2 regions of the Rhizobium sp. R693 genome follow, and region 1 is predicted to be linked to the other one. Evidence: riboswitches for the same ligand, from Rfam matches in the RefSeq annotation. Region 1 holds a riboswitch; the other holds the start of a gene.

Region 1 (7,583 bases):
CCTTGATCTCGCCCTTCGGGTTGACGTGATAGAGAGCGTGCGGCACGAGCTTCTCGCTGTTGCCTTCCGACGCCAGCCAGAACCAGCCCTTCTCATCGACAGCCACACCCTCGATGTCGAGCTTCTGTGCCTGCTGCCCCTCGCGTTTCACTGTCAGCGTCTCTGTGATGACGGCCGGTTTCTTGGTTGCGTCAATGGTGTAGATCGTCGGCTGCATGCCGAGAACGCTGTCGCTGACGGCAAACAGCCGGCCCGGCTTTTCCGGAACCGCGGCAAGACCGGAGAGTGCCGCAAAGCCGACCGGATTGCCGTCCTTTTCGGCCGCAACGATCTGCGGATAGGCCATCTCGCCTTCACCAAGTTCATAGATCATTACGTGGGACCGCGGGCCGCCATCCTTGCCAAGATCGACTTCGTTGGCAGTGGCGAGCAGATTGCGTGACGGTACCGCCACGCCTCCCTCAGGCGAGACACCGGACGGCAGGATCTGGACGAGTTGCGGTTCTGCACCGGTATCCTTGTAGACACCGACGACCGAAGCGCGCTCCGAAAGCAGGAAAATATATTTCTGGCCGCCGAAGGTCGCGACCTCCAGGCCTTCCGGCTCGACACCCTTGGCGGAAGAGCGCTTGTCCGGGTAGTGACCGATATTGGCGACGGCGCGCTCGAAGGAGGCACCGGATTCATAGAGGACATTGCCGGTCTTTTCGAAAATCGTGAAACCGCGTGAACCGCCTTGATAATCGCCTTCGTTGGCAACGACCAAGCGATTATCGTCCAGCCACTTAACGGCGTCGGGCTCACGCAAGACGCCCTTGAGTTCACCGGTGAACTTCAGCGCGCCGTCGCGCTTCGTGTCGATGCCGGTCAGATCGACGCTGCCGGCCGAGAAGTGTGCCTTCACCGCTGCGGTCGCTGCGTCGATTATGACGATCTCGTTGTTTTCCTGCAGGGTCAGGGCGATCTCGTTCTGATCATTGAACGAGACGAATTCGGGCTCCGGATCTTCGGGTCCAATGCCTGCGAGGCCGGTCAGCGTGACGTGTTTGATCGAGCCGCAATCGACCGTTCCGTTCTTGACCTGGAACAGCGCGAGATCACCTGCCGGCATCTGCGGGATCTTGCCATCGTTGACGTCTTCGTCGCGCTCGTTCTCGATCGCGATCGCGCCGAGGGTCATGTCCTTGTTGAGCGCGATGGAATCCGGCTGGCCACCGAGATCACAGGTGTTCTCGATCTTCTTGGTGGCAATGTCGACGATCGCGAGGCGCCCGGACGGCTTCGCCTTGCTCTCCGACGTGTTGACGGCAACCAGCGCCTTGCCTGCGGCCGAGGTCACGGAAGTTGGCTCGCCATCCATCATCAGCGCCCCACCGGCCTTCGGCGCCTTGGCGTCTGAGATATCGACAAAACCGATCGCACCGAGCGGACTGTCGCTATAGATCAGCGTCATGCCGTCGTCGGTGGCCGCGATGATTTCCGCCGAAGTGGTCGAAAGCTTGTCTTTCCCCTCGGGCAGGTTGGATGCCACCGGAAAGGTTGCGATGCGGTTGAAAACGGCCTCAGCGGCGGCCGGAAACGCGACCGTCGTCAGAAGTGCTGCAACAATCGCTGTCTTACGAGAAAAAGCTATCATGAAATCCCCCATGAGTTCATACAGAGGGCGTTTTGCGGGACGGGCATGACAGCGGAATGACAATGGCGAATCGGATGAGGCTAGGCGGCTCCGCGTTCCTTCTTCATTTCATTCCTCATGATGAATAGCGACGCTCCAAGGATCAGTATCGCTCCCAACCAGAGATAACCTGTTGGGGCATAGCCAAAGACCAACCAGCCGGCGACAACATTGAGCGGCAGCTTGAGATCGTCGAAGGGCTGGATGTAGGCGGCATCGGCCGTCGAATAGGCGAGTGTCAAGAAATACTGCGCCATCACGGTCAGGAGGCCCGCCGCAACAAAAAGCACGAGCGTCATACCGGATGGGATGCTGAAGCCCGCCGCCACCGCCAGTCCACCGTTGATGGGTGTCAGGAGGGCGAGCAACCAGACGGTGATGGTCTCCGGTCGCTCGGCGCCAGTAAGGCTCTTGGTGATTAACGATGAGGCGCCCCAGAGAAGGGCCGAGAGGATCGGCAACAGCGCGGCCCAACTGAAGCTATCCGACCAGGGCTGCAGAATGATCACCGCTCCCAGGAAGCCGGTGGCGCTCGCCGCCCATCGCGCGGCGCCGATATATTCCCCAAGGAAGATGCGGGCACCCATGATGATGAAGAACGGAGACGTCATAACCAGAGCGATTGCCTGCCAGATCGGCACGGACGCCAGCCCAGCGACCCAGGTCGTCACGCCAAATGCGGCCAAGGCGACACGCACGATGTGACGCCAGGCATAGCGCGTCCTCATGGCTCCAAGGCCGACGCGCCGAAGAAAGGGCAGCGAGAAGAGCAGAGCAAAAGCATATTGCCAGAAGGCTGCCGAAGCGGAGGGAAAAGCGAGCGTCATCGTCAGCCATTGCGTGACGACATTGAGAATCGAGAAGGCGATGCCCGCAGCGATCATCCACGCAGCACCGACCATAGCGCGCGGGGCAGAAAATGTAGGGGAAGTCTGATTCATGTCTTTCTTTCCGAAACCAACACAAATCAGGACGCATGAGCGCGAACCGCAGCCAGGACGGATTCCGCCCTCGCCCGCACCGCTCATTCTCTTTCATCCGGACTGTAACCGTCGGCTCCGGAATTGCACCGGATCTGCTGACCCTTTCGGCACCGGCCAAAAGGCGCTCGCGGGCTTGAGCCGAGACTCTTACCGCCGGTGGGGACTTTCACCCCGCCCTGAGAACAACCATTTCGTAAGACATACCTCGCGTGCCGACAAGTCCGCGAAATGCAAAAAGGGTTCGGCCATGGCCGAACCCTTCGAAACTTGCACCGCCGGCCTCGTTGCCCGGCCGCCAAGCAAATTCATATCAGCCGTTGACGGCGTCCTTCAGGCCCTTGCCGGGCGTGAACTTCGGCACGTTGCGAGCCGGAATATCGACTTCTGCGCCGGTGGACGGGTTGCGGCCCTTCGTGGCAGCGCGATGGGAAACGGTGAAGCTACCGAAACCAGCGAGGCGAACGTCGCCCTTGCCCTTCAGTTCAGCCTGGACGACTTCAAAAACAGCATCAACTGCGGAAGCAGCGTCGGTCTTCGAGAGTCCTGCCTTTTCGGCAACTGCGGACACGAGTTCATTCTTGTTCATGTTTCCACCCCTTTCTAAATGGTTCGAAACGACTCAAATCTATAAGCCAGGCGCAGAATAGAGTTCATCAGGCCCGCCGCACCCCAAAGACCCTGCAAATCAAGGAAATGCAAGAGTCTGCGTGCCAATTTCACAAAAAAAGGCTGGCGAAAACGCCAGCCTTTTCAGGGTTTTTAAGCAATTGGGCGCGAATGTGGCAAACAAGGCTCAGTGAGCTATGGTTGCACCCGTTTCGTCGAGCCCTTCGACCGTTGCAATGACCGGCGTTTCCACCGTGCCATCCCACTCGATCGCTTCCGGTCTACGGATCAGCGCATGCTTGATCACCTCGCCCATGCGGGACACCGGGATGATCTCCATGTTGTTCTTCACGTTATCCGGAATCTCCGCCAGATCCTTGGCGTTTTCTTCCGGAATCAGCACCTTCTTGATGCCGCCGCGAAGCGCTGCGAGCAGCTTTTCCTTCAGACCACCGATCGGCAGAACGCGACCGCGAAGGGTGATTTCACCCGTCATCGCCACGTTCTTGTCGACCGGAATACCGGTCATGATCGAGACGATCGCGGTTGCCATCGCGACACCGGCCGACGGACCATCCTTCGGTGTAGCACCTTCCGGCACGTGCACGTGGATGTCGCTCTTGTCGAAGCGCGGCGGCTCGATACCGAAATCGACAGCGCGCGAGCGGACATAAGACGCCGCCGCCGAGATCGATTCCTTCATGACTTCCTTCAGGTTGCCGGTCACGGTCATCCGACCCTTGCCCGGCATCATGACGCCTTCGATCGTCAGCAGTTCGCCGCCGACTTCCGTCCAGGCCAGACCGGTGACGACACCGACCTGATCCTCGCGTTCGGCTTCGCCGTGGCGGAAGCGCGGAACGCCCAGATAGTCGTCGATGTTTTCGGCGGTCACATGAACCGACTTCGTCTTGCCCTTGATGATCTCGGTGACCGCCTTGCGGGCGAGTTTCATCAGTTCGCGTTCGAAGTTACGAACACCGGCTTCCCGGGTGTACTGCTGGCTGATCGCCATCAGGGCATCGTCGCTGACCGAGAATTCACTCGGCTGCAGCGCATGTTCCTTGATGGCCTTCGGCAGCAGGTGCCGCTTGGCGATCTCGCGCTTTTCGTCTTCGGTGTAGCCGGCAATACGGATGACTTCCATGCGATCCATCAAAGGCGCAGGGATGTTCAGCGTGTTCGCCGTCGTGATGAACATCACGTCCGACAGGTCGTATTCGACTTCCAGGTAGTGATCCATGAAGGTCGAGTTCTGAGCCGGATCCAGCACCTCGAGCAGTGCCGACGACGGATCGCCGCGGAAATCCTGGCCCATCTTGTCGATTTCATCGAGCAGGAAGAGCGGGTTGGACTTCTTCGCCTTCTTCATCGACTGGATGACCTTGCCGGGCATCGAGCCTATGTAGGTGCGGCGGTGACCGCGGATTTCAGCTTCGTCGCGAACGCCACCGAGAGCCATACGGACATACTCACGGCCGGTCGCCTTGGCGATCGACTGGGCGAGCGAGGTCTTGCCGACACCCGGAGGGCCGACGAGGCACAGGATCGGACCCTTGATCTTGGTCGCACGAGCCTGAACAGCCAGGTACTCGACGATGCGCTCCTTGACCTTGTCGAGACCGAAGTGATCGGCTTCGAGGATCTTTTCGGCGTTGTTGAGATCCGACTTGATCTTCGACTTCTTGCCCCACGGAATGCCGAGCAGCCAGTCGAGATAGTTGCGGACAACAGTCGCCTCGGCCGACATCGGGCTCATCTGCCGCAGCTTCTTCAGCTCGGCATCGGCCTTTTCGCGGGCTTCCTTCGACAGCTTGGTCTTGGAGATGCGCTCTTCCAGTTCGGCCATCTCGTCGCGGCCTTCCTCGCCGTCGCCGAGCTCCTTCTGGATCGCCTTCATCTGTTCGTTCAGGTAGTACTCGCGCTGGGTCTTTTCCATCTGGCGCTTGACGCGCGAGCGGATGCGCTTCTCGACCTGAAGGACCGAGATTTCGCCTTCCATGAAGCCGAGCGCCTTTTCGAGGCGTGCCTTGACGCTGGTGGTCTCCAGCATCTCCTGCTTCTCGGTGATCTTGATCGACAGGTGGGAAGCGACCGTGTCGGCGAGCTTCGAGTAGTCGTCGATCTGACTGGCGGCGCCAACGACCTCGGGAGAGATTTTCTTGTTGAGCTTTACGTAGCTCTCGAATTCAGACACGACCGAGCGGCTGAGCGCTTCGAGTTCGACCGGATCGTCATGCGGCTCTTCGAGAACGTGACCAAGGGCTTCGTAAAAGTCCTCACGATCGGTGTAAGCATCGATCTCGGCGCGTGCGCGACCTTCGACCAGAACCTTGACGGTGCCATCAGGCAGCTTCAGCAGCTGCAATACGTTGGCGACCGTACCGACATTGTGAATGGCAGACGGCTCCGGATCGTCATCGCTCGCATTGATCTGCGTGACGAGCATAATCTGCTTGTCCGATCCCATGACCTCCTCAAGCGCACGGATCGACTTCTCGCGGCCGACGAATAGCGGCACGATCATATGCGGGAAGACGACGATGTCGCGCAGGGGCAAAACCGGATATGCAATGCTCGCAACTGACGTTTTCTTCGTCATTTTATTTCCTTTCCATCGTCCCGTTTCCGGGCTCTTCTGGCGCGGCCACTAGAACCGGCCGCACTCCACTTGAAACAACAAGTGGAGGTTCTGACTATGCTTTTCAAGCTGCGCCATGGCCGGTGCCCCCCTGGACATGACAGCTATGCGACAACGGAACACCTTCACTCTGGAGCGCCTGGCTTGGCCGGCGCTTACCACTTCCGCGCCGGCTAACACACAAGGCCGAAACACACCAACGGAATCATTCCATAATTGCCACGGACGTGGGAATCCGCAACCGTAGCAGAGGCGCTTTCAGACCTCTTTAGCAAGATTTATCAGGCTCGTGCACTGGTTTTGAAATAGAAAGGGGCCTGCCAACGGCAAGCCCCTTAAATTCACGGTTCGTATCGTAAGGATATCTCTAATGCCTCACGCCGAAGCGTTGGCCTTCTCATCCTGACGATCGGCATAGATGTAAAGCGGACGGGCGGAGCCGCGTGCCACTTCCTCGGAGATGACGACCTCGCGGACACCTTCCAGCGCCGGCAGTTCGAACATCGTGTCGAGCAGGATCTTTTCCATGATCGAACGAAGGCCGCGAGCACCCGTCTTGCGAACAATCGCCTTGCGGGCGATCTCGCGAAGAGCGTCCTCGTGGAAGGTCAGTTCCACGTCTTCCATCTCGAACAGGCGCTGGTACTGCTTGATCAGGGCGTTCTTCGGCTCGGACAAGATCTGGATCAGCGCATCCTCGTCGAGATCCTCGAGCGTCGCCAGAACCGGCAGACGACCAATGAACTCGGGAATGAGGCCGAACTTGACCAGATCTTCCGGCTCCAGCTCGCGCAGGACTTCGCCGACGCGGCGGTCGTCCGGAGCCTTGACGGTCGCGCCGAAGCCAATCGAGGTCTTCTCGCCACGGGCGGAGATGATCTTGTCGAGGCCCGCGAATGCGCCGCCGCAGATGAACAGGATATTCGTGGTATCGACCTGCAGGAATTCCTGCTGCGGATGCTTGCGGCCTCCCTGCGGCGGCACCGAAGCGACCGTGCCTTCCATGATCTTCAGAAGCGCCTGCTGAACGCCCTCACCCGACACATCGCGCGTGATCGACGGGTTGTCGGACTTACGCGAAATCTTGTCGACTTCGTCGATGTAGACGATGCCGCGCTGAGCACGCTCGACGTTGTAGTCGGCGGCCTGCAGCAGCTTCAGGATGATGTTTTCGACGTCTTCACCGACATAGCCGGCTTCCGTCAGCGTCGTCGCATCGGCCATGGTGAAGGGAACGTCGATGATGCGAGCGAGCGTCTGGGCAAGATACGTCTTGCCGCAACCGGTCGGGCCGACCAGCATGATGTTCGACTTCGCCAGTTCGACTTCGCTGTTCTTCGTGGCATGCGCGAGGCGCTTGTAATGGTTGTGAACGGCGACCGACAGGATCTTCTTCGCCTGGCGCTGGCCAATGACGTATTCGTCGAGAACCTTGATGATGTCCTGGGGCGTAGGAACGCCATCACGGGACTTGACCATCGAGGACTTGTTCTCTTCGCGAATGATGTCCATGCACAATTCGACGCATTCATCGCAAATGAAAACCGTCGGTCCGGCAATCAGCTTCCGGACTTCGTGCTGGCTCTTTCCGCAGAAGGAGCAGTACAGGGTGTTTTTAGAGTCGCCGCCGTTGCTGCCGCTGACCTTGCTCATATCACTTTCCTTCCAGCACGCCGCA
Region 2 (7,583 bases), on a different contig from region 1:
CGGGCGACACCTTCCTCGCCACAAATTCTGTCGCATCGGCAAAAAACGTCTGCGACTACATACTGAAGCAGGCTGCCGGCAAGGGAAAGATGGTCATCATCCATGGCCAGAAGGGCACGACACCCGAGGTCGATCGCTCCAAGGGTTGTGCTGAATCGCTCAAGGCAAATCCGGACGTGAAAGTCGTTGCCGAGCAGTATTCGAACATCTGGAGCCAGGACGAAGGCTTCCAGATCATGCAGAACATGCTGCAGGCGAACCCGGACGTGTCGATCGTCTTTGCCCAGGCCGACGCGCTCGCGCTCGGCGCCGCTCAAGCGATCAAGGTCGCCAACCCATCCCAGAAAATTGTTGTCGGCGGCTTTGACGGCGACACCGCAGCCCTCGAGGCGCTCAGCAAGGGCGTGTTCGACGTGACGGCAACGCAGCAGACACAGAAGATGGGCCGTGATGCGGTGGAGAACGCCGCAAAGCTCGTCGCCGGCGAGAAAGTCCCGCCGGAGCAGCTCATGGACGCGACGCTGACGACCAAGGCAAACGTAGCAGGCTTCATCGCCAACCATCCGTAACAACGTCAAGATCGCGAGGAGGTGCGTCGTGACTGATCCAGTTCTTTCCCTGAGAGGCATATCGAAGCGATATGGACCGCTCCAGGTTGTCAAGAATGTCAGCTTGGACGTCTATCGGGGCGAAGTGGTAGCACTTCTCGGTGAGAATGGCGCGGGAAAGTCAACGCTCTCCGGCATCATCGCCGGGTCACGCACACCTTCCGAGGGATCGATGACATGGCTGGGGCAGCCCTATGCCCCGGCCACTCCGAGAGAGGCTATAGACAAGGGCGTGGTCCTGATCCATCAGGAACTGCAACTTCTGCCGCAGCTCTCCATTGCCGAAAACGTCTTCATTGGACGTTGGCCGATGAAAAACGGCGTCGTGGATCGTGCGCAGATGCTACGCCGCGCTCAAGAGCAGCTTGCGCGTCTCAATCTGCATATTCCCGCCTCGCGAAAGGTCGAGGGACTGTCGACCGCCAACCAGCAGCTAATCGAAATTGCGAAGGCGCTGGCTCTCAATGCAAAGCTTCTGATCCTCGACGAGCCGACCGCGGCTCTTGGGGGTGCGGAAACCGAGGCTCTCTTCGAGCAGGTCCGCAAGCTTCGGTCCGAGGGGGTCGGCATCATCTACATTTCCCACCGCATGGAGGAGATCAAGAAGATCACCGACCGGATCGTCGTCCTGCGTGACGGCGAATGCGTCCAGGAGTTCGCCGACAGCGCGACGCCGGTGCGGACGATCGTCGAGAGTATGGTCGGACGCGCGCTGGAGCGCATGTTCCCGCCGCTGCCCGTTCCCACCGATCGGCCGATGCTGGAGGTCTCCGGGCTCAGTTCGCCGGCCGACTCGTTTCGCGACGTCACCTTCGACGTAAAGGCCGGCGAGATTCTCGGAATCGCCGGGCTGGTGGGCGCCGGGCGCACGGAACTCGTGCGTGCCATCACCGGAGCGGATCCGATCAGCGCCGGATCGGTCAAGCTCGAAGGCAGGGAGCTTAAGCTCCGCGACCCGGCCGATGCAATCGCCCAGGGGATCGTCATGGTTCCCGAGGATCGCAAGGACCAGGGACTGGTTGTCGGCCACCGCATCGGCGAGAACATAATCTACGCAAACCTCGACAAGCTCGGAGGAGGGTGGATTTCCCCGGGCGTCAAACGCGCGTTCGCAGAGAAGGCCGTCGCCAAGTTCGGCGTGAAGGGCCGGGCCGACCAGCTCGCCTCCGACCTTTCCGGCGGCAACCAGCAGAAGGTGGTCATAGCAAAGTGGTTAATGCGAGACCCGAAGGTGGTCGTATTGGACGAGCCGACGCGCGGCATCGACGTCGGCGCGAGGGCCGGCATCTACGACATCATCGTCAATCTCGCAAAGCAGGGCGTTGCCGTCGTCGTCGTAAGCTCTGACCTCGAAGAAGTTCTCGGAGTTTCAAATCGAATTATGGTTCTGGCTCAGGGAAAGCAGGCAGGCATCCTCGACCGTGATGAGGCGAACGACGTCTCCGTCATGGAGCTGGCCACGATCTAAACCACCATGAAAAGGAAGAGAGCGATGTCCGACATCACTTTGAACGCCCCGAAGCTTTTCGATCTCAGCGGCCAGGTTGCTATCGTCACTGGAGCTGGAAGCGGGATTGGCCAGCGCATCGCCATCGGCCTCGCCCAATGCGGCGCCGACGTCGCCTTGCTCGACCGCCGTACGGACGACGGCCTCGCCAACACCGCCAAGCATATCGAGGCCGCCGCCCGACGTTCGATACAGATCGCAGCCGACGTCACAAGCAAATCCTCCCTGGCCGACGCGGTGGCACGCACCGAGGCCGAGCTCGGCCCGCTCACCCTTGCTGTCAACGCCGCCGGCATCGCCAACGCGAACCCGGCGGAGGAGATGGAGGAGGACCAGTACCAGATGTTGATGGACATTAACCTGAAGGGGGTCTTCCTTTCCTGCCAAGCCGAGGCCCGAGCCATGTTGAAGAACGGACGCGGCGCCATCGTCAACATTGCCTCCATGTCCGGCGTGATCGTCAATCGCGGGCTCAGCCAGGCGCACTATAACGCCTCCAAGGCCGGCGTGATCCACATGTCCAAGTCAATGGCGATGGAGTGGGTCGATCGCGGCGTCCGCGTAAACACCATTTCGCCAGGCTACACGGCCACGCCGATGAATACGCGCCCGGAGATGGTCCACCAGACCAAGCTCTTCGAAGAACAGACGCCGATGCAGCGCATGGCCGACGTTAACGAGATGGTCGGACCGGCCGTCTTCCTGCTGTCGAACGCCGGAAGCTTCGTGACGGGCGTTGATTTGCTCGTCGATGGCGGCTTCTGCTGCTGGTGATGCCATGCGCAAGCTGATCGCAGGCAATTGGAAAATGAACGGTCTCGCCTCCTCCCTGGCAGAGATCGAGGCGCTGAAGGGGCTAACGGGCACGGCGACGTGCGATATCGTCGTCTGCCCGCCCTTCACGCTGATCGAAAAGGCGGCTTACACCGCCAAGGATTCGATCGTCACGATCGGCGCACAGGACCGCCACTCGCTGGCTTCTGGCGCTTACACCGGGGATGTGTCGGCCGACCTGCTCGCCGAAGCCGGCGCGCGTGTCGCCATCCTCGCACATTCCCGCCATGAGGCCGATGCGGCTATTACTGCCAAGGCCGCCGCGGCCCACAGGACGGAACTGACGAGCATCGTCAGCGTCGGTGAGACACGCAAGCAGCGCGTCGAGGGCAAGGCGCTCGAGGTCGTCCGTGTCCAGCTAGAGGGATCGGTGCCGCAAGGCGCGACTCGAACACGATCATCGCCTACGAGCCGGTCCGGGCAATCGGTACCGGACTTGTTCCGACGGTCGAGCAGGTCGAGGAAGTGCATGCAGCCATCCGGCAGGTGCTCGAAGTGCGGCTGGGCGACGATGGCAGGCGTCAGGATCCTCTGCGGCGGGTCGGTCAAGGCGTCGAACGCAGCGGCGATCTTCGAAGCCCGCGACGTCGACGGAGCCCTTGTGGGAGGCGCATCTTTAAAGGCGTCAGAGTTTGCCGGGATCATCTCAGCAGCCGTTTGAAATCCGCGTGGATGCAGCAGGTGGCGGGCTTGCTCCAGCGCCCGCATTCGCCAGCATCGTGAAAGGAAAAGGAAATGCAACGCTTTGAAAACAAAACCGTCGTTATCACCGGCGCAAGCCGGGGCATCGGTGCGGCAATCGCAAAACGGTTTGCGCGCGAAGGAGCCAATCTGGTGGTCTCTGCCAACGAGGACAGCGTGCACGCAGTGGCGCAACAGATTAAGGCCGACGGGGGAAAGGCGATTTCGTTCGTTGGCGACGTCACCGACAAGGCAAGCGTCAAGGCGCTCTATGATGCCGCCGAAGAGGCCTTCGGCGCTGTCGCTATTTCCATCCAGAATGCTGGCGTCATCACCATCGCCCGCATCGAGGACATGACCGAAGGCGAATGGGACAAGGTCCTGGCGGTCAACACCAAGGGCGTCTTCCTGTGCGCGCAGGAAGCTATTTTGCGCATGCGCAAGCATGGACGAGGCGGCCGGATCATCAACACGGCCTCCGGTCAGGCGCGTGACGGTTTCATCTTCACGCCCCACTATGCCGCATCGAAGATGGGCGTGGTCGGCATCACGCAGAGCCTCGCCAAGGAAGTCGCGACCGAGAACATCACCGTCAATGCCTTCTGCCCCGGTATCATCGAGACAGACATGTGGGCCTACAATGACCAGGCGTGGGGGAAGCTTCTTGGAAACTACGGCCCCGGCGAGCTGATGAAGGAATGGGTCGAAGGCATTCCGATGAAGCGAGCCGGGTCGGGCGAAGATGTTGCAGGCCTGGTAACATTCCTGGCAAGCGATGACGCTGCCTACATCACCGGTCAGACGATCAATGTCGACGGTGGTCTGATCATGTCCTAGCCTTGCTGCATTTTCGAAACGGTGCGTTCGCTTGGAGAACAAGATTTGACGCCCGCCGCTCTTGCAGAACCGGGCATCGAATGTCTATGTTACGTTTGTTCTCAGGGCGGGGTGCAATTCCCCACCGGCGGTATCGAGGCAACTCGGAGCCCGCGAGCGCCTTCCGAAAGGAAGGGTCAGCAGATCCGGTGCGATGCCGGAGCCGACGGTATAGTCCGGATGGAAGAGAACAATGCTGTGGGCGCCACTCGTGCGGCGTTTCCTATGCTTGTTCGCCCAAGGGAAAATTGTGGCTTTAACTGGCCATGCTCGCCGCTCCGGCGGCTAACCCTTGAAAGGCAAGAAAGTGGCAATTTCAAAGATTGAGGAAGCTGTGGCCGCGATTACTCGCGGCGAGATCGTCGTGGTCGTCGATGACCGCGATCGGGAAAACGAAGGCGATCTGGTAATCGCATCCGACGCGATTACTCCCGAGGCGATCGCGTTCATGATGAACCACGCCAGAGGCTTGATCTGCGTCGCCATGGAAGGCGAGAGGCTCGACGAGCTCGACATTCCGCTGATGGTTGCGCACAACACCGAGACGCTCAAGACCGCGTTCACTGTCTCTGTGGACTACATCCCAGAGACGACTACCGGCATTTCGGCGGCTGACCGGGCGGCAACAGTTCGGGCGCTCGTCAGACAGGAGTCCGGCCCGAATGACTTCGCACGGCCCGGCCACATCTTTCCGCTGCGGGCACATCCGGGCGGCGTCCTGTCTCGGCCCGGCCATACCGAGGCCGCCGTCGATCTGGCGAAGCTTGCAGGGCTTTCCCCGTCCGGCGTGATCTGCGAGGTGGCAAATGACGACGGCACCATGGCGCGACTGCCGGAACTGGAGAAATTTGCAGAGAAACACGGGCTGCGTTTGATCACGATCGAGGACCTCATCGCCTACCGGACTTCCGCCCTGTCCGAGAAGGCCGCCTGAAATGGGATGCTTGCGGCATTCGCTGCAAGCGTCGCAGACGATACGTCGACGTGGTTGGCCACCGATTGGCGAGTGCGCCTTTGCCGCCGTAGTTCGGGTTGAAGAGCACGAAGTCGGAGGTCGAGAGGTCCACCGTCTGGACCTTGCCCCAGGCGTGGTTGATCGCGTAGGTCGCCGACGATCCGTTGGCTGCCCGAAAACTGTGCACAGACTTGGGTGCTGCACTGCTGCCCGCCCTGGCAAAACGTCTGCAAGCATGTTCTAATAAATAATACTCAGGGTTTAAGCGTTGGAGGGGACCGTGTCCGAACCCGACCGCGATGCCGCTATTGCCAAGGCTGAAGCCTATTTCGATTCCGGCGATCTCCGAGCCGACCTGGCGCTGCGGATCTGCATGCCGACGGAGAGCCAGAATCCCGAACGAACTCCCATTCTGACCGACTATATCGAGGCCGAAATCAGGCCTGCCTTCGAAGCGCTTGGATTTTCCTGCCGCAAACTGTCACAGGACGGCTGGCCTTTCCTGTACGCCGAGCGCCTCGAGGACGAGGCTCGGCCGACGGTCCTGGGTTATGGGCATGGCGATGTCGTGCGGGGCCTTGCCGATGGCTGGGAAGAGGGGCTATCGCCCTGGAACCTCGTAGAGCGCGATGGGAAGTGGTTTGGCCGCGGCACGGCCGACAACAAGGGGCAGCATTCAATCAACATCGGCGCGCTTCGGGCCGTGCTGGAATCAAGGGGCCGGTTGGGCTTCAACGCCAAGTATCTGATCGAGATGGGCGAGGAGAAGATTTCCCCGGGCCTGAGGAAGCTGGCTGAAAACCATAAGGAGCTATTCCGATCGGACGTCCTGATCGCATCCGACGGCCCGCGACTGTCTGCCGGCCGTCCGACCGTGTTTCTCGGGTCGCGCGGTCGCGATGAGCTTCGACCTTTGGATCGACGCGCGCAAAGGTGGACATCATTCGGGCAACTGGGGCGGGCTGCTTTCCGATCCGGCAATCCAACTCGCGCATGCGATCTCGAGCATCGTGTCGCAGAGCGGAGAAATCCTGATTCCGGAATGGCGGCCGGCGGAAATTCCTGACAACGTCAGGGAGGCTCTTTGTGACTGTGAGGTCGAGGACAGCAGCGACGCAAAGGTCGATCCTGAATGGGGTGAACCCGGCTTGTCGGCCGCCGAAAAGGTGTTTGCATGGCCGTCGTTTTCTGTGCTTGCATGCGAAGCGGGAAATCCAAAGACCCCGGTGAACGCCATTCCACCGCGCGCCTGGGCGCGGTGTCAGTTACGCTTCGTCGTCGGGATCGATACGGCTGACATCCTGCCAGCGCTAGGTCGGCATCTTAATAAAAACGGCTTTGCGATGGTTCAGGTCGCGAAATCGGCAGACGAGAGCTTCTACGCCACGCGCCTCGACCCCGATCATCCCTGGGTTCGGTGGGCGGTTGCTTCGATCGCCCGAACCACTGGAAAGAAGCCGGCGATATTGCCCAACCTTGGCGGCTCGCTGCCGAACGACATCCTCTCGGACATTCTCCGACTTCCCACCATCTGGATTCCGCATTCCTACCCGGGATGCTCGCAGCATGCGCCGAACGAGCACCTTCCGGTTTCCCTCGTGCGCGAGGGACTCGCGGTAATGGCCGGCATCTATTGGGATATGGGAGAGACAGGTGTGCCGCAGAAGGTCGGCAGCTTTTTGCTGCCACAGAACTAGAGTGCCCTGGTTGGCTGAAACCTGAGTAACGCTCTCAAAGATATTTGATAACAATGAAAAAGAAACGCCGCCACCCACGACTGCCGCGACGAGAGGTTTGTTCAGCCTTTGCAAGGCGGGTACATGGCGTACAAGAAAATCAAAAGGCACCTCCCGCTCTGGGAGGTGCCTGTTTCAAGCTATTGGTGGAGATCGCTGAGGTCACCCTAAGCCTCCCCTATCCCAGGCCGGCGGCAACACCAACGCTCGGTCCGTAGCTTCCAGCATAGCCGCCTACGAAAACCCCCGATAGCGCTTCCCCCGTTGCCACCCGCAGCGCCGCGACACCAGCGCCAATGGCAGCACCTACCGCTCCGGTGTGGAGTTCATGCTGATGCTACAAGATCCGTTCCGGTTGGTTTTTGTTGCCGTGTTCGCGAAGATCC

What was found. Region 1 has a riboswitch for FMN ahead of ATY79_RS07135 (DMT family transporter). Riboswitches for the same ligand answer to the same signal wherever they lie in the genome.
Region 2: linked by a shared signal. The riboswitch ahead of ribB (3,4-dihydroxy-2-butanone-4-phosphate synthase) and the one ahead of ATY79_RS07135 (DMT family transporter) in region 1 are both predicted to bind FMN.

Annotation. Positions count from the first base shown of each region.
Region 1 covers NZ_LOKY01000005.1:148,716-156,298, reverse strand. Annotated here, with positions in the region: gene ATY79_RS07140 (esterase-like activity of phytase family protein) at 1-1,636, opposite strand, end outside; gene ATY79_RS07135 (DMT family transporter) at 1,717-2,616, opposite strand; FMN riboswitch at 2,698-2,846, opposite strand; gene hupB (DNA-binding protein HupB) at 2,969-3,244, opposite strand; gene lon (endopeptidase La) at 3,452-5,866, opposite strand; gene clpX (ATP-dependent Clp protease ATP-binding subunit ClpX) at 6,281-7,558, opposite strand.
Region 2 covers NZ_LOKY01000048.1:46,286-53,868, forward strand. Annotated here, with positions in the region: gene ATY79_RS27895 (sugar ABC transporter substrate-binding protein) at 1-569, shown strand, start outside; gene ATY79_RS27900 (sugar ABC transporter ATP-binding protein) at 598-2,076, shown strand; gene ATY79_RS27905 (SDR family oxidoreductase) at 2,101-2,889, shown strand; partial or broken gene tpiA (triose-phosphate isomerase) at 2,867-3,610, shown strand; gene ATY79_RS27915 (glucose 1-dehydrogenase) at 3,685-4,467, shown strand; FMN riboswitch at 4,561-4,702, shown strand; gene ribB (3,4-dihydroxy-2-butanone-4-phosphate synthase) at 4,814-5,440, shown strand; partial or broken gene ATY79_RS27925 (M20 family metallopeptidase) at 5,742-7,158, shown strand.